3 regions of the Bittarella massiliensis (ex Durand et al. 2017) genome follow, and region 2 is predicted to be linked to each of the others. Evidence: predicted binding sites of a transcription regulator. Region 2 holds the regulator's gene; each other region holds the start of a gene.
What was found. The regulator Rex, encoded in region 2, represses fermentation and respiration genes when NADH is low (regulators of the CRP and FNR family bind a similar motif). The targets are predictions, from matches to a motif close to ATTGTTAANNNNTTAACAAT.
Positions count from the first base shown of each region.

Region 1: a site for Rex is predicted at 3,710-3,729, ahead of GT748_RS02495 (phosphoenolpyruvate carboxykinase (GTP)). Genes of this name have one in related genera too.
Region 3: a site for Rex is predicted at 1,400-1,419, ahead of GT748_RS09705 ((2Fe-2S) ferredoxin domain-containing protein). Genes of this name have one in related genera too.

Region 1 is NZ_WWVY01000002.1:296,634-302,488, forward strand. Features, by position in the region: gene GT748_RS02470 (LysR family transcriptional regulator) at 1-34, opposite strand, end outside; gene GT748_RS02475 (chromate transporter) at 145-723, shown strand; gene GT748_RS02480 (chromate transporter) at 720-1,286, shown strand; gene GT748_RS02485 (DUF1847 domain-containing protein) at 1,384-2,004, opposite strand; gene GT748_RS02490 (hypothetical protein) at 2,905-3,609, opposite strand; gene GT748_RS02495 (phosphoenolpyruvate carboxykinase (GTP)) at 3,901-5,667, shown strand; gene GT748_RS02500 (YjdF family protein) at 5,814-5,855, opposite strand, start outside.
Region 2 is NZ_WWVY01000005.1:108,024-113,878, reverse strand. Features, by position in the region: gene GT748_RS07605 (flavodoxin family protein) at 11-559, shown strand; gene pap (polyphosphate:AMP phosphotransferase) at 618-2,111, opposite strand; gene deoD (purine-nucleoside phosphorylase) at 2,382-3,092, shown strand; gene GT748_RS07590 (redox-sensing transcriptional repressor Rex) at 3,167-3,823, opposite strand; gene GT748_RS07585 (isocitrate/isopropylmalate family dehydrogenase) at 3,838-5,001, opposite strand; gene GT748_RS07580 (aconitate hydratase) at 4,998-5,855, opposite strand, start outside.
Region 3 is NZ_WWVY01000008.1:13,489-19,343, reverse strand. Features, by position in the region: gene GT748_RS09715 (4Fe-4S dicluster domain-containing protein) at 1-1,078, opposite strand, end outside; gene GT748_RS09710 (hypothetical protein) at 1,086-1,358, opposite strand; gene GT748_RS09705 ((2Fe-2S) ferredoxin domain-containing protein) at 1,618-1,872, shown strand; gene GT748_RS16020 ([Fe-Fe] hydrogenase large subunit C-terminal domain-containing protein) at 1,877-3,583, shown strand; gene GT748_RS09695 (SpoIIE family protein phosphatase) at 3,580-4,752, shown strand; gene GT748_RS09690 (restriction endonuclease) at 4,853-5,855, shown strand, end outside.

The sequences.
Region 1 (5,855 bases), on a different contig from region 2:
CTGCCGTGAAGATGCGCAGGTGGCGCAGGGTCATCCCGCTCCCCCCTTTTCATAAGCGATTCGATATTTATCTTATAAAATTATATTATTTTACTTATTAAAATGCAAGGCGTATACTGGGGGTGAAAAGAGAAAGAGGAGGCCATGCAGTTGGCAAAGAGAGATTTGCGGTTTTACTGGAAGCTGTTTTCTTCCACCTTCACCCTCAGCGCCTTTACCTTTGGCGGCGGGTATGTCATCATCCCCCTGATGCGCAAGAAGTTTGTGCAGCAGTACCACTGGCTGGAGGAGGACGAGATGCTCGATTTGACGGCCATCGCCCAGTCCTCCCCCGGGCCCATCGCCGTCAATGCGGCCATCATCATCGGCTACCGCCTGGCGGGGATGTTGGGGGCCCTGGTGGCCATTGCGGGCACGGTGCTGCCCCCCCTGATCATCCTCTCGGTGATCTCCCTGTTCTACCAGGCCTTTCGGGCCAACCAGGTGGTGGCCAACGTCCTGCGGGGGATGCAGGCCGGGGTGGCGGCGGTCATCGTCGACGTCACCGTGACCATGGGCTGGGGGGTCGCCAAGGAGAAGAACCTCCTCTCCATCCTGATGATGGCGGCCGCCTTTGTGGCGACCTACGTCTTTAATGTCAACGTGGCCTTCATCGTGCTGGCCTGCGGCCTCATCGGCTTTCTCTGCTTCCGGCAGAAAAAGAGCGGGGAGGTGTCCAAATGATTTACCTGCAGCTGCTGTGGAGCTTCTTCCAAATCGGCCTGTTCAGCTTTGGGGGCGGCTACGCCTCCATGCGGCTGATCCAAAACCAGGTGGTCACCCTACACCACTGGCTGGACATGACCCAGTTTGCCGACATCATCACCATCTCCCAGATGACCCCCGGGCCGGTGGCCATCAACTCGGCCACCTTCGTGGGCACCCACATCGCCGGGTTCTGGGGCTCCATCGTCGCCACCATCGGCTGCGTGATCCCCTCCTGCATCATCGTCATCGCCCTGGCCAAAATCTACACCAAGTACCGCCAGCTCGACGCCATGCAGGCGATTTTAAAGGGGCTGCGGCCGGCGGTGGTGGCCCTCATCGCCTCGGCGGGGCTGTCCATCCTCATCCTCTCCCTCTGGCAGGGGGGCGCGGTGAGCTGGTCGCCCGCCAGCGTCGACTGGATCTGCGCCGCGATGTTTGCCGCCGCCCTCTTCGTCCTGCGCAAGTGGAAACCCAACCCCATCTGGGTGATGGTGGGCTGCGGGGTCCTGGGCGCCATCATCTTTCCCTTTATGGGGTAAATTCCTGTCCTCCCCTTCCCCTCTCGGGGATTTCCATAGCAAAAGCGCCGCTGTCTCCAGGGGGGAGACGGCGGCGCTTTTGTGCACTCTTGACCGGTTAGACCTTATCTTTAAAGTAGGAGTGGGCACAGTAGAGGGCGCCCGCCGGGTTGTGGGCCAGGGCCCTGTCCTTGGTGACCAGGGTGGTGGTGGGCGCCTGGGCGTATTTGTAAAAGAGGGAGTCGTGCCCCACACAGAGGCCGATGACAATGTTGAACTCGGTCTGCTGCTCATTTAAGAGCATGGCCTGGGCGATGGGGTTGCACATGGGCTCGAACTGACCGGGGTGGACCTTGTCCTCCTCTCCCAGGCCCACCTGCTCCTTGGGCACCCCGCCGGCCTTGCAGATGGCCGAGACCACCGTAAAGCCGTGGGCGCGAAAGATCTCGCAGGCGATCCGCCCCTCCTCCTTCAAGCCGCCGCAGAAGGCCACCCCCAACTTCTGGTAGCCCATGGCCTTGCAGAACTCGGTGATCTCCCGCACCCGGGGCCAGCGGCCGTAGCCGGTAGCCTCGATCTTGGAGCTCTCCAGGTAGAACTTGTGGTTTTCCTCTTCGCCGTATTTGGCGAAGGCGGCCTCCATCAGCGGGGTGTTGCGGATGGGGCAGTTTTTGGGCAACTTCTCAAAGTCGCCGGACTGGCAACCGTGAACGGTGCAACTTCCACAGGTGTAGTACACGATCTCTCTCCTCTCTGCGGGCCGCGGTATTGGCGACCCTTTCCCCCATGATACCTCGACCCGGGCGGAGAAGCAATCGCTTTTCCCATCGGGAATGTAGATGGGGACCCCAACCTCTGCAAGCCCCTCCTCACCCGTGGGGCAGCGCGCCTCGGCCCCATCGTATGTGGCAAGGGAAGGCGGGCGGGCAAGGCAGGGAAAGAGGCCACGGCTGCAGCCATCCCACGCCGGGGCTAGGGCGGCTCGTCCCGGCCCTCCTCGTTTGCAGCAAAGGAAAGCGGCCATCGAGACAGGGGAAGGGGCCCTGGCTGCGGCCACCCCGCGCTGAGGCCAGGACGGCCCGCTTCAGCCCCATCGTTTGCAATAAAGGAAGGGGACGGTCGAGACAGAGGAAGGGGGCAGACTGCAGCCGCAAACAATGGGGCCAGGACGACTCGTCTTGGCCCCATTGTTTGCGGCAAAGGAGATGGAGGTCAAAGCCAGGGGAAGGGGGCCCGGCTGCTACCACCCCGCGCCGGGACCAGGACGGCCCGCTCTGCTCACAGTCCGCTGTCCAAGGTCATGGCAGTCTCTCTTTTTTCCCAATCGGCGGCCGTCAGCTCCCTTGGCTCCTCAGTGGTAAAGGGAGCAGGAGTATATTCACCGCCAGGGAGCGGCCCTCCCCCGGCAGCCTCGGCACAGGGCGCTCACCCCAGGACTGCAAAGGCCCGCCCCAGCCTCTTTTTAGGGTCCCTGCCCTGCGGCGCGCCGGTGACGGCCAGCGCGCCGCCCAAACGCCGCTTCAGCGGGCGCGCCTGAAAGTTCCGCCCCGCAGCCGGGTCGCCTGCCTCTCCTCTGCCGCCATCCCTTCACAACAGGAGAGGCCGGCCTTGCGGCCGGCCTCTCCCACGCATTGGGCGTCTATTCTACGATGGTGCCCCCCAGGAGGGCGTAGAGTTCCTTGGTCTCCTCGTCGCTGGCGCCGGTGAAGTAGTAGATGCCGCTCTCCCCCTCCAGGCGGACGGCGCAGCCGCTGCCGCCGTTGAGGTAGAGGTGGGCGCTCTCGCCGTTTGCCAGCAGGTACTGGCCGCGGAAGGTGCCGTTGAACTCCTTCACCTGGCTCTCGGCCTTCTGGCGCTGGGGCAGCTCGCTCTGCAGGGTGATTTTGGCCCCGGAGAGGGGCACCTCCCCCTTTTCGCCCCCGGCAATCACCAGGGTGCCGTCCTGCACGGTGTAGCTGTTGGGGGAGAAGGCAAAGGTAAAGCTGACGGAGAAGTAGAGAAACCCGGTGAGGATGCCCGCCAGCACAAAGACCAGCTTCATGGTCTTTGTCCCGGCGCTGACAAAGGTCTTGCAGAGAAAGCGGACAAACAGCCCCAGGTAGATGCCCATGAACAGCTCTTTATAAAAGTAGAGATTGCACAGGGACAGCACCCCCGAGACAGCGGCCGCCGCCCCCATGAGGTAGAGGCTGCGCACGGCGCTGGTCTTGCGCTTTGCCTCCATTTCCTGCATCTCTTCCTCGCTCATGTCGGGGTTGTAGTAGGTGACAAACAGGGTGAGTTTGCCGGTCTGGGTGAGATAGCCCAGGGCGGCCATGGCAACGGCCAACAAAATGGGTAGCACGGGTTGTCCTCCTTGCAGGGCGGGCCTGGCCGCCTGTGTTTTTTCGATAACTTTTAGTCTATCACAGACGACCCAAAAAAGCCAGAAGCATTTTTTGAATGCTGTTAATTTTCTGTCAATGACCGTCATATTCGTCGTTTGCTACAATGTGAAACGACTATAATTATGCAAATTCACCTAATAAAACGGCGTTTTCAAGTTGAAATCTCACCTTTTCTTCGCTATAATGGTAAACAGGGAAAGTTGTTTTTTTACAACCAAAACCGCACTTTAGAAAGGGGCATATCACCTATGACGAACAACAAGAATGTCTTGAACTGGGTCGACGAGATGGTCGCGCTGTGCAAGCCGGACAAGGTTGTCTGGATCGACGGCAGCAAGGAGCAGCTCGAAGAGATCCGCGCGCTGAGCGTCTCCACCGGCGAGATGGTCAAGCTCAACGAGGAAAAACTCCCCGGTTGCTATATTCACCGCACCGCTGAAAACGACGTGGCCCGTGTCGAGGGCCGCACCTTCATCTGCACCCGCAACAAAGAGGATGCCGGTCCGACCAACAACTGGGAGGACCCGAAGGTCATGTACGAGAAGCTGGGCGCCATGTTTGACGGCGTCATGAAGGGCCGCACCATGTATGTCATCCCCTACTGCATGGGCCCCGTCGGCTCCAAGCTGTCCAAAGTCGGCGTCGAGCTGACCGACTCCACCTACGTGGTGCTGAACATGGCCATCATGACCCGCATGGGTCAGGCCGCCTGGGATCACCTGGGCGACGAGTCCAACGACTTTGTCCGCGGCCTGCACTCCAAAGCCGACATCGACGAGGAGAAGCGCTACATCGTCCACTTCCCCGAGGACAACACCATCTGGTCCATCAACTCCGGCTACGGCGGAAACGTGCTGCTGGGCAAAAAGTGCTTTGCTCTGCGCATCGCCTCCTTCCAGGGCAAAAACGAGGGCTGGATGGCCGAGCACATGCTCATTTTGGGCCTTGAGAACCCCCAGGGCGAGGTCAAGTACGTGACCGCCGCCTTCCCCTCTGCCTGCGGCAAGACCAACCTGGCCATGCTCATCCCCCCCGAGATCTACCAGCAGAAGGGCTACAAAGTCTGGACTGTCGGCGACGACATCGCCTGGATGCGCATCGGTGACGACGGCCGCCTGTGGGCCATCAACCCGGAGAACGGCTTCTTCGGTGTCGCCCCCGGCACAAACATGAAATCCAACCCCAACGCCCTGATCTCCACCCAGAAAGACACCATCTTCACCAACGTGGTGCACAACCTGGACGAGAACACCGTCTGGTGGGAGGGCCTGGACAAGAACCCGCCGAAAAACGCCCTGGACTGGAAGGGCAACAAGTGGGATCCTGAAAGCGGCGTCAAGGGCGCACACCCCAACAGCCGTTTCACCGCTCCCGCCATCAACTGCCCCTGCATCAGCTCTGAGTTCGACAACCCCGAGGGCGTGCCGGTGACCGCCATCGTCTTCGGCGGCCGCCGCGCCAAGACCGCTCCCCTGGTCTACCAGGCCAGAGATTGGGAGCACGGTGTCTTCGTCGGCTCCATCATGGCCTCTGAGACCACTGCCGCCGCCACCGGCGCTGTCGGCGTGGTCCGCCGCGACCCCATGGCCATGCTCCCCTTCTGCGGCTACCACATGGGCGACTACTTTGCCCACTGGCTGGAGATGGGCAAGAAGCTGGGCGACAAGGCCCCCAAGATCTTCAACGTCAACTGGTTCCGCACCGACGACGAAGGCCACTTTATCTGGCCCGGGTTCGGCGACAACATGCGGGTGCTGGAGTGGATCATCAACCGCTGCGACGGCAAGGCCGACGCCGTTGAGACCCCCATCGGCTACGAGCCCAAGCCCGAGGACATCAACCTCGAGGGCCTGGACATCGACCTGGAGACCCTGAAGGGCCTGCTGAGCGTGGATGTGGACCTCTGGAAAGAGGAGGCCAAGGGCATTCACGAGTTCTACGGCAAGTTCGGCGATCACCTGCCCAAGGAGCTGGCTCACCAGCTGGAGATCCTGGAGGAGAACCTGAACAAGTAACCTTCCCCTTTCGTGCGACAAAGGGCCTGCGCAACATTGCGCAGGCCCTTTTTGCATCCCCCGCCTCTCAAAAGGGTACGGGAACGCGCCAAACGCGCCCGGCGGGCTTTTACCGCCGGGCGCGTTTGACCTGTGGGCGCGGGTCCCTAGTGGCCCCGGTGTTTCTCCCGCCGCTTTTCCTGGCGCAG
Region 2 (5,855 bases):
TGTATTGTCTGTGAAGATCTTGCTTTTGACCGGCAGTCCCCACAAGAAGGGGACCACCGCCGCCCTGGCGTCCGCCTTTGACCGGGGTGCTGCCGAGGCGGGCCACCAGCTGACTCGCTTTGACACCGCTTTTATGAAGATCGCCCCCTGTCTGGGCTGTGACCACTGCCGCAAAAACGGGGGCCGCTGTGTCCACGGGGACGGGATGGAGGAGATCCTGCCTGCCCTTCTGGAAGCCGACCTGGTCGTCTTAGTGACCCCCCTCTACTACTTTGGGATGAGCGCCCAGTTGAAGGCGGTCATCGACCGGTTTTACGCCGTCAACGCCGCCTTGCGGCAGAGCCCCAAAAAGGCGCTGCTGCTGGCTGCCAGTGGGGACGACGAGCCCGGGGTGATGGAGGCGCTGGTGCTGCACTACCAGGCGGTGCTCAGCTACCTGCACTGGGAGGACTGCGGCATGTTGCTCGCCCGGGGGATGTCCACCCCCGAGGACCTGGCGGACGCCCCCTACCTGTTGCAGGCGGAGGAGATGGGCCGCCGCCCCCTGGGGGAGCGGTAAGAGAAAAAAGAGAGCGCACCGCCCCGGCTGTCCTGCCGGGGCGGCGCGCCTTTTTGCGCTATTTCAGCCGGTTTTCGATGGCGGCGATGAGGGTCTGCAGGGCCTTGATGCGGGCGAACTTCTTGTCGTTTGACTCCACCACCGTCCAGGGGGCGAAATCGGTGGAGGTGAACTGCAGCATGTCGTTGACCGCCGCCTCGTGCTGGTCCCACTTCTCCCGGTTGCGCCAGTCCTCGTCGGTGATCTTCCAGCGCTTTTCGGGGGTGTTCTGCCGGTCCTCGAACCGGCGCAACTGCTCGTCCTTGTCGATTTGCAGCCAGAACTTGACGATGACGGCGCCCCAGTCGGTGAGCTCCTTTTCAAACTCGTTGATCTCGTCGTAGGCCCGGGCCCAGTCGGCGGGGGTACAGAAGCCCTCGACCCGCTCCACCATCACCCGTCCGTACCAGGTGCGGTCAAAGATGGTGATGTGCCCCCGCTTGGGCAGCCGGGTCCAGAACCGCCAGAGGAAGTGGCGGCCCAACTCCTCTTTGGAAGGGGCGGCGATGGGGACCACCTCGTACCCGCGGGGGTCGAGGGCGGCGGCCACCCGCTTGATGTTGCCCCCCTTGCCGGCCGCGTCCCACCCCTCGTAGGCGACGATGACCGGGATCTGCTCCTTGTAGAGGAGCCCGTGCAGCTTTTTCAGCTTGGCTTGGCACTTCTTCAGCTCTTCCTTGTAGATGGTGGGCTCCAGGGTGCGATTGAGGTCGATGTCGCAGAGTTTTGGCGTCTCCACCAATTGAAAGCGGCTGGCGGGGATGCCGCCCTGGTAGGCGGCGGCCTGCGCGTCCCGCTCCGGCCGCTGGGCGATGGCCCGGCCGATCTCCTTGACCAGGGTCTGGTAGATGTCCGCCATGGCCACGTTGCGGTCCTCGCTGGCAATCACCCGCCAGGGGGCGTAGGGGGTGTCGGTCTGCTCCAACATCTCGTCGTAGATCTGGTAGAGGTCGTCGTAGCGGCGGTTTCTCTTCCAATCGGTCTTGGTGACACGCCAGCGGGTCGCCTTGCTCTCCTCCAGGGCGGAGAGCCGCTTTTTCTGCTCCTTCTGGCTGATGTGCAGGAAAAACTTGATGATCAGGTAGCCGTTGTCGGTGAGGGTGCGCTCGAAGTGGTTGATCTCCTCGATGCGGCGGGCCAGCTCTTTTTTGGGGAGGGCATTTTCCAGCCGGGCGGTGGACACCTCCTGGTACCAGCTGCGGTCGAAGATGGAGAACTCTCCGGCGATGGGGAGTTTCTGCCAGAACCGCCAGAGGAAGGGGTGGCGGGCCTCGGTCTCGTCTGGGTCGACGGTGGAGTAGACCTTGAAGCCGCGGGGGTCCAGGTTGAGGATGACGTCGGAAATCTTGCTGCCCTTGCCGGCGGCGCTCCACCCCTCAAAGAGGATGATGACCGGCACCTTGGCCTCCTTCATCTGCTGTTGCAGGGCGGAGAGGCGGGGCTTGAGCTGTCCCGCAATGGCCTTGTACTCCTCCTTCATCATGATCTTTTTTAGGTTGACCTTTTCCAGCATGACGGCACCTCCTGGTTGTTTGAAAAAGCGAATAATATTTTTTTGTATATTTACTATATTTTAGCACTTTTGCCTCTTGGATACAAGGGGCAAGGAGAGGGGGCCCCTTTTCTGCCGCCCCTGCAGAGGGAGGGGGGAATATACACAAATTTTCCAGTGAAAATGCACGGGAACGCCAAATCGCGGCAAGGCAGATTGCCACCGGCAGAAAAGAACGGTATCATGGAAAAAAGCGCCGTGAGGCGCAGCCGAAAGGGGTTGTCTGTTGACATGAGCATGCACATTGCCGCAAAGGCGGGGGAGATCGCCCCCAACATCCTCCTCCCCGGGGACCCGATGCGGGCCAAGCACATTGCCGAGACCTATTTGGAGGATGCCGTCTGCTTCAACGAGATCCGGGGGATGTACGGCTACACCGGCACCTACAAGGGGCAGCGGGTGTCGGTCATGGGGACCGGCATGGGGATCCCCTCCATCCTCATCTACGCGACCGAGCTGGCCCGGGATTACGGCTGCAAAAAGATGATCCGCCTGGGGACCGCCGGCGCCTATTCCGAAAAACTGAAGGCCCTGGATCTGGTCCTCTCCCAGGCGACCAGCACCACCTCCGCCATCAACGACCACATCTTCCCCGGCCACTACGCCCCCTGCGCCGACTTTGAGCTGCTGGACAAGTGCTACCACATCGCCAGGGAGAGGGGACTGCCGGTCTATGTGGGCAACACCATCTGCAACGACCACCTCTACATCGACAACAAGGAGGAGTACAAGAAGGTCTGGGCCGACTACGGGGTCATCGCCTCGGAGATGGAGGGGGCGGGCCTTTACACCGTGGCCGCCCGCTACGGGGCCAAGGCCCTCACCGTCATGTCCATCGTCGAGACCTCCTTCAAGCCGGGGGCCAAGGGCGTCTCGGCAGAGGACAAGGAGAAAAACCTCAAGGACATGATCTTGCTGGCGCTGGACACCGCCATCGACTGACGGCAAAGAAAAAACAGGTGCGAATCCGTTCGCACCTGTTTTTTTGCGCCCTGCTGGCAGGGGAGGGAAGGGGCTTACTTTTCCCCCTCGTCCTCCTCCGGCCTGTTGTGGGTCACCTGGTAGCAGAGGGTCAGCAGGCTGTCCCCCAGATGGACGTTTTCCACCACCACATCGCTGTGGTCGACCCGCAGGTCGTAGTGGCTGAAGTTCCAAAACCCGGTGATGCCCAGATCCACCAGTTGGGGGGCCACCTTGGGGGCCGCCGTCTTGGGGATACAGAGGATGGCGATGGTGGGGTGGTTTTCCCGGCAGAAGGTCTCCAGCTCGCCGGTGGAGCGCACCGGCAGGCCGGCGATGATCTCGCCCGATTTCTGGGGGTCGGAGTCGAAGATCCCCACCAGGCGAAAGCCCCGCTTCTCAAAGTTCATGTGGGCGGCGATGGCGCTGCCCAGGTTGCCCGCGCCGATGAGGATGGTGTCGTGCATGGTGTCCACGCCGATGATCCGCCCGATTTCCCGGTGGAGCTGTTCGATGTTGTAGCCGTAGCCCTGCTGGCCGAAGCCCCCAAAACAGTTGAGGTCCTGGCGGATCTGCGAGGCGGTGAGGTTCATCTTCTGGGACAGCTCCTTGGAGGAGATGCGCCCCACCCCGTTTTGCAGCAGGTCCCCCAGGAAGCGATAGTAGCGGGGGAGCCGCCGGATGACAGACAGGGAAACGCCGTTCTTTTTCACAAAAACACCCCGTTTTACAGCGACTGGATGGTGTCCATCACATAGTTGCCGAATTCTTCGCAGGTGCAGCCGGTATCGCGGCCGGTGCAGTGCATCTTCTTCTCTTCAAACATGCAGATGTCCAGCGCCCGCTCCAACTTGTCCGCCTCGGCCTGGTAGCCGATGTGGGAGAGCAGCAGGACGGCGGCCCGCAGCATGGAACAGGGGTCGGCGTAGATGTCCCGCCCCTCCTTCACCATCCGGGGGGCGGAGCCGTGAATGGCCTCGAACATGGCGTAGCGCTTGCCCAGGTTGGCGCTGCCGGCGGTGCCGACGCCGCCCTGGAACTCGGCCGCCTCGTCGGTGATGATGTCGCCGTAGAGGTTGGGGAGGACGAAGACCCGGAAGTCGCGGCGGCGCTTTTCGTCCACCAGCTTGGCGGTCATGATGTCGATGTACCAGTCGTCGGTGGCGATCTCAGGGTATTCCTGGGCCACCTTCTGGCAGATTTCCAAAAACTTGCCGTCGGTGGTCTTGATGACGTTTGCCTTGGTGACGATGGAGACCCGGCCCTTGCCGTTTTTGCGGGCGTAGTCGTAGGCCAGCCGGGCGATGCGCTCGGTCCCCTGGGTGGTGGTGACGGTGAAGTCCACCGCCAGGTCCTCGTCCACATTGACCCCCAGCGAGCCCAAGGTGTAGGCGCCCTCGGTGTTCTCGCGGAAGAAGGTCCAGTCGATGCCCTGTGCGGGCACCTTCACCGGACGGACGTTGGCAAAGAGGTCGAGCTCTTTGCGCATGGCCACGTTGGCGCTTTCGATGTTGGGCCAGGGGTCGCCCTTGCGGGGGGTGGTGGTGGGCCCCTTGAGGATGACGTGGCAGGCCTTGAGTTCGGCCAGCACGTCGTCGGGGATGGCCTTGTTCTGGGCCACCCGGTTCTCGATGGTCAGCCCGTCGATCTCTTTAAAGACCACCCGGCCGGCCTTCACCTGGTCTTGCAGCAGGTAGGAGATGACCCGCTGAGCCTCGTGGGTGATGCGGGGGCCGATGCCGTCGCCGCCGCAGACGCCGATCACGATCTGGTCGAGGCCGCTGTAATCGACAAAGTCGCCCTGCTCCTTCATCCGCTGGATGCGCTCCAACTGGCCCTGTAAGACCTTGGCAAACTGTTCGGTTGCGGAGACCATTTTTTCTTCCATCATCTCATTGCCTGCCTTTCGCTCATTTTTTTGGTGTAGTCCAGCAGCCCGCCGCAGAGGAGCATCTCCACCTGCCGTTCGGACAGCTCCGCCCGCACCGCAAACTGGGTGCCGCGGGTGTTGTTTTTGACGGTGAGCCGGCCGCCCTCTTTCAGGGCGTCGATCAGCCCGACGATCTCCAGCTCGTCGCCGAGGGAGAGGGCCTCGTAGTCCGCCGCGTCGGCAAACTCCAGGGGGAGGATGCCGGCGTTGACCAGGTTTGCCTTGTGGATGCGGGCAAAGCTCTGGGCGATGACCGCCTTGACACCCAGGTAGAGGGGGGCGAGGGCGGCGTGCTCGCGGGAGGAGCCCTGACCGTAGTTCTGGCCGCCGACGATGATGCCGCCCTGTTTTTCCTTGCAGCGGGCGGGGAATTCGGGGTCGCAGGCGGTGAAGCAGAACTCGCTGATTTTGGGGACGTTGGAGCGGTAGGGGAGGACCTTGGCCCCGGCGGGCATGATGTGGTCGGTGGTGATGTTGTCCCCCACCTTCAGCACCACCTCTTTTTTCAGGTGGTCGCAGAGGGGTTCGGTCTTGGGGTAGGGCTTGATGTTGGGGCCGCGCACCACCTCCACCGCGCCGGCCTCTTCGGGGGCGGCGGGGGCGACCAACAGGTTGTCGTTGACCAAAAAGCGGGCGGGCATCTCGATCCCCCCCAGGGCGCCGATTTCGGTGGGGTCGCTGATGACTCCCTGCAGGGCCGACCAGGCGGCCGTCTCGGGGCTGACCAGGTAGACCTGGGCGTCGGCGGTGCCGCTGCGCCCCTCAAAGTTGCGGTTGAAGGTGCGCAGGGAGACCCCGCCCGACTTGGGGGACTG
Region 3 (5,855 bases), on a different contig from region 2:
CGCTGCGGATGGTGCGGCGCATGGCCTCCAGCTTTTTGGCGGAGCAGGGGCCGATGAAGGCCACCTTGTGGTCCGGGTGGGTCTTTTTGACGTGGCGGGCGGTCTCCACCATGGGGGTGTAGGCCTGGGACAGGTACTGGGAGATCTCGGGGAACTCGTTTTTGGCCATGACCGACCAGGCCGGGCAGCAGGAGGTGGCCAGGAAGCGGGCCTCCCCGGTGGCCACGTGCTTGGCGTAGTGGTGCACCTCTTCTACGGTGCCCCGGTCGGCGCCCCAGCCCACCTCCACCACGTCGGCAAAGCCGATGAGTTTGAGGGCGGCCTTCACCTTGTCGGGGGTGGCGGCCGGACCGAACTGGCCCACAAAGGAGGGGGCCACCTCGGCCACCACCGGCACCCCCTCTTTGAGGGCGGTGGCCAGCTGGAAGAGCTGGGACTTGTCGGTGATGGCGCCGAAGGGGCAGGAGACGATGCACTGGCCGCAGGCCACGCACTTGTCGTAGTCGATCTTGGCGCGGCCCAGGTGGTCGCTGCCGATGGCCTTTACCCCGCAGGCGGCGGCGCAGGGGCGGTCGTACTTGACGATGGCGCTGTAGGGGCAGACCTCTTTGCAGCGGCCGCACTTGAGGCACTTGTCCTGGTCAATGACCGTCCCCTCGGCGGTGAACTGGATGGCCGACACCGGGCAGACCGACACGCAGGGGTGGGCCAGGCAGTGGCGGCAGTTGTCGGTGACCATGTAGGAGGTCTCGGGGCAGGCGTTGCAGGCGAAGGGGATGACGTTGATCAGCGGCAGCTCGTAGGCCTGGTTGATGAGCATGTCGTCGCTGAGGCCCTTGGAGATGGGGGCGTTGTCGTTGATGTCGCGCAGGGGCAGGCCCATGGCCAGCCGCAGCCGCTCGCCGACGATGGCCCGCTCTTTGAAGACGCTGTCGCGGTATTGGGGGATTTCGCCTGAGATGATCTTGTAGGGCAGCTCCTCCACCTTTTCATGGCTCCACCCCTCAAAGGCGAGCCGGGCGATCTCGGTAAAGATCTGGCGGCGAATTTTGGTGACGGGTGTGTAAACTCCTCTCACGTTGCAATCACTTCCTCACAATCGATAAAATGCGTGTCATGACCTCTTCGTTGGTGGCCTTTTCGATCTGCTGGCCGTCCACAAAGACCACCGGACAGACCTGGCTGTGGTCGTGCTCGGTGTGGCAGACCTGGGTCTCCACCTCGATCTTTACCCCGTGGCGCATCTCGTACTTGAGCTTTTTCAGGCTCTCCACCGACTCAATGATGTCCATGGCGCCATTCATGATGCACTGGGTGCAAACGCAGACGACCACACGGATGGATTTCATCGTTTTCACCTTTGTTCACTCCTGCTCTTATTTGGTTTGCGGTTGGGCTGTTTGATACCGAATTAACAATCTAATCTATTATACACTGGCCATACCGCCATTTCAATAGCATTTATCGACAGTTTTTCCACCCGATTTTGGCAGGAACGCGGCCTTTTCCCGCCCTGCGCAATCGTGTATAATGGATAAAATAGAGAAGCCATGCCCTCCCCCCTGCCCGGCGGGGCGGTGGGGCCGGCATTTTGACGCGAGGAGGCGCAGAGAGACGATGGTTACAGTGACAGTCTGTGTGGGCAGTTCCTGCCACATGAAGGGCTCCTACCAGGTCATCAAGACCTTTCAGGAAATCATCAAGGAGCGGGGGTTGGAGGACAAGGTGGCCCTCAAGGCCTCGTTTTGCATGGGGCGCTGTTTGGACGGCATCTCCATGCAGGTGGACGACGAGCCCATCTCCCATGTGGGGTTTGCCAACGCCAGCGACATTTTTTACCAGTACGTACTGCCCAAGGTAGAGGAGGAATGAAACGGTGAGCAGCATCATCAAACTCAACGAGGGAAACTGCCAAAACTGCTACAAGTGCATCCGGCACTGCCCCATCAAGGCCATCTCCTTTTCGGGCGGGAAGGTGCAGATCATCGAGGACGAGTGCGTCCTCTGCGGTACCTGCGTGGACGTCTGCCCGCAAAACGCCCGCTTTACCACCGACCACCGGCCCAAGGTGCTGGAGCTGCTGAAGGGGCCCGACCCGGTCTACGTGACCCTGGCCCCCTCTTACAAGAGCTACTTCACCGACCGCACCTTTGAGCAGCTCTCGGCCGCCCTCAAGGCCGTGGGCTTTGCCGGGGTGGAGGAGACCGCCGTGGGCGCCTACGAGACCTCCCGCGCCTACGCCCAGCTGATGGCCGCCGGCGAGATGGAGAACATCATCGCCACGGCCTGCCCCTCGGTGGTGATGATGGTCGAGCGCCACTACCCGGCCATCGCCCAGTGGCTGGCCCCGGTCTACTCCCCCATGATGGCCCACGCCAAGATGATGAAGGAGAAATACGGCCAGAACATCCACGTGATCTTCATCGGCCCCTGCCTGGCCAAGAAGGAGGAGGCCATGGACCCCCTGGCCGGGGGGGACGTGGACTACGCCCTGAGCTTCAACGCCCTGCGCGCCCTCATCGAGGGGGCCCCTCAGGAGGAGAGCGACGGGGAGGCGGTGGGCACCGCCCACCCGGTCAGCCGCCTCTACCCCAAGCCCAGCGGCATCCTCAAGAGCATCGAGCCGGAGAGCTACGGCCACTACCGCAAGGTCTGCGTCGACGGGGTGGAAAACTGCATGGAGCTCTTCTCCTGGCTGGAGAGCGAGCACCCCACCGGCCTTTTCATCGAGGCCAACATGTGCGCCGGGGCCTGCCTGGGCGGCCCGGTGATGCGCCGGGAGGGCATCTCCAGCTTCCGCGGGCGGATGGAGATCGACGACCAGCCCAAGCCCCGGGACGCCCGGCCCGCCCCCTCAGCCGCCTGTGAGCTGGATCACCTGCGGCTCTTCCGGGGGGCCCCCAAGGCCGAGCCCATCCCCACCGAGGAGGAGATCCGCGCCATCCTCGCCCAGATCGGCAAGACCAGCCCCGAGCAGGAGCTCAACTGCGGCGGCTGCGGCTACGAGACCTGCCGGGACAAGGCCATTGCCGTCTACCGGGGGAAGGCCGACGTCAACATGTGCCTGCCCTACCTGCGGGAGAAGGCGGAGAACATCTCCTCCACCGTCATTCAGCACTCCCCCAACGGCACCATCGCCCTCACCGAGGAGCTGGAGGTGCTGGACCTGAACCCCGCCGCCGAGGAGATGATGGGGCTGCGCCGGGAGAGCGCCGTCGGCCAGATCATCCCCGAGTTTTTCGGCGACGACACCTTTGACCGCGCCAGGGAGAGCGGCCGCCCGGCCATGAAGAACGAGGTGGTGGTGGGCGAGGGCGTCAGCGTGGAGGAGACGGTGATCTACATCCGCGAGAACCGGATGTTCATCGTTTTTATGAAGGACATGACCGCCGAGAACGAGAACAAGAAAAAGCTGGAGGCCCTGCGGATGCACACCGTGGACACCGCCCAGAAGGTCATTGACAAGCAGATGCGGGTGGCCCAGGAGATCGCCTCCCTGTTGGGGGAGACCACCGCCGAGACCAAGGTGGCCCTCACCAGCCTGAAAAAGAGCATGGAACAGGGGGAGGACGGTGCCCTATGAAATTCTTTGCCGACGCCGCCTATGAGAGCATCAACCACTACGGCGAGGAGCTGTGCGGCGACAAGGTGGAGTTCATCCGCGACCAGGGGGGCGGCTTCTACGCCGTGCTGGCCGACGGGTTGGGCAGCGGGGTCAAGGCCAACATCCTCTCCACCCTCACCAGCAAGATCATCGCCACCATGATGGCCGAGGGGGCCAAGCTCACCGAGTGCGTCGAGACCATCGCCTCGACCCTGCCCAAGTGCTCTGAGCGGGGGCTGGCCTACTCCACCTTCACCATCGTCAAGGTCAAGCCCGACGGCTGGATCTACACCGCCGAGTTCGACAACCCCCTCATCATCTACTTTCGCGACGGCAAGTTGATGGAGCTGGAGCGGGAGGTGGTGGAGATCGACGGGAAGATCATCTACACCTCCTCCTTCCAGGCCCAGGTGGACGACATGCTGGTGATGTTTTCCGACGGGGTGGTCCACGCCGGGGTCGGCTCCCTGCTGGACCTGGGCTGGCAGTACGACAACATCGTCAAGTACGCCGAGGAGGCCATGGAGAAGGACATCTCCCCCCGGGTGATGGCCAAGAAGATGGTCTCCACCGTCAACACCCTGTACATGAACAAGCCGGGGGACGACTCCACCGTCTGCGCCATCCGCTTTCGGGAGGGGCGGGCGGTCACCGTGATGGTGGGCCCCCCCGCCAAGAAGGAGCTGGACGCCACGGTGGTCAACCGGCTGATGTACTCCAAGGGGCTGAAGGTGGTCTGCGGCGGCACCACCTCGCAGATCGTCAGCCGGGTCACCGGGCGGGAGCTGAAGGTGCTGCTGGACTACGACAACCCGGCCCTGCCGCCCACCGCCCTCCTCCCCGGGGTCGACCTGGTGACCGAGGGGGTGCTCACCCTGCGCAAGGCGCTGGAGAACATCCGCGAACTCAACGAGACCGGGGGGGAGCACGAGCTGATCAACTACAAGAAAAAAGACGGCGCCACCAAGCTGACGAGGGTGCTGATGGAGGAGTCCACCGAGGTGCACTTTCTGGTGGGGCAGGCCCTCAACGAGGCGCACCAGAACCCGGGGATGCCCGTCTCCCTGGGGCTGAAATTCAGCCTGATCGGCGAGCTGGCGGAGGAACTCCGCAAGACCGGCAAGCGGGTCACCATCGAGTATTTTTAAGCGGCTGCACAGTTCAAGAGAAGGCGGGATCGCCCGCTTGAAAAACGCCTTTTTCACATGTCGGTTTTGGTAGAGGTGGAAAGCAAAAGGGGACTTAGAAATGGCTAAGCGGTACTATTTGGTGCGCATTCGAGAGAATGCGCACCAATATGTAGAAAATGGAATTGTAGCGGTGGGGTGGAGCCAGGTCGATTTTTCGCAGTGCCTAGAAAAAGGGCTGTCTCCTGCGCAAAAGGTCGAAGAGATGTGCTACCACACAGGTGCTTCTCCCCAATTGGTCGGCCGAAAAAAGGCCGAAGTAACCCGTTTTTGCAAAATCAAATCCGGAGATCTGGTCGTTGTCCCTTGTAAGGGAGGCTTTTACATCGGGGAGTCAACGGGCCATTATCTCTATTCATCCGAGGCTGTGGTGCGCGATTTGGCCAATCAGCTGCAGGTGAGATTTCGGTGCGGAAGTGATGGAAAGCCCTTGCGATTTGTCAGGGCGGGAAAAAATATGGCATTGACGACCAAGCTGCGTACCAGAGGATTCAGCATTTTAGAATTTGATGATGAACGAGTTGTCCAGGGGATCGAAGAGCTGTGGGAGAGCGGCTTGGACAGAGCGGAATCAGACAGAGTGGTTGAGCGTCAGGAGGAAGAGGATCAGGCGTTTATCCAGCGCATGGCTTCCGTTTTGCAAAACTATTCCGCCACCTCCCTCCCTGCCGGCGGTCAGGGAATGGAGGAGATGGTGGCGAATCTTTTGAGAGTCAATGGCTTTATTGTAAAAATACTCTCCAAGCGCTGCGGCGAGGGAAAGGCAGATGCAGATATTTTAGCGGTCAAACCGATGGGTACGAGCTCTGAACTTTCTTTTGCTTACTTTATTCAAGTGAAGCATTATGTGGGGGAGACAGGCTTAGGGGGATTGGAGCAGATTAGAAAGTTTAGAGATCAAATCCAAAATGGCTACCTGTTCTCATATGAAAAGGAGGGAAGTGCGCTTCAAGTGATGCTGCTCCCCGACAATATTCGATATGGTGTGCTCACGAGTGGAACCTTTGCTGACAGGACAGTGGAAGAGGCGGAAAAAGACGGCCTTTTTCTGATTGACGGCATTC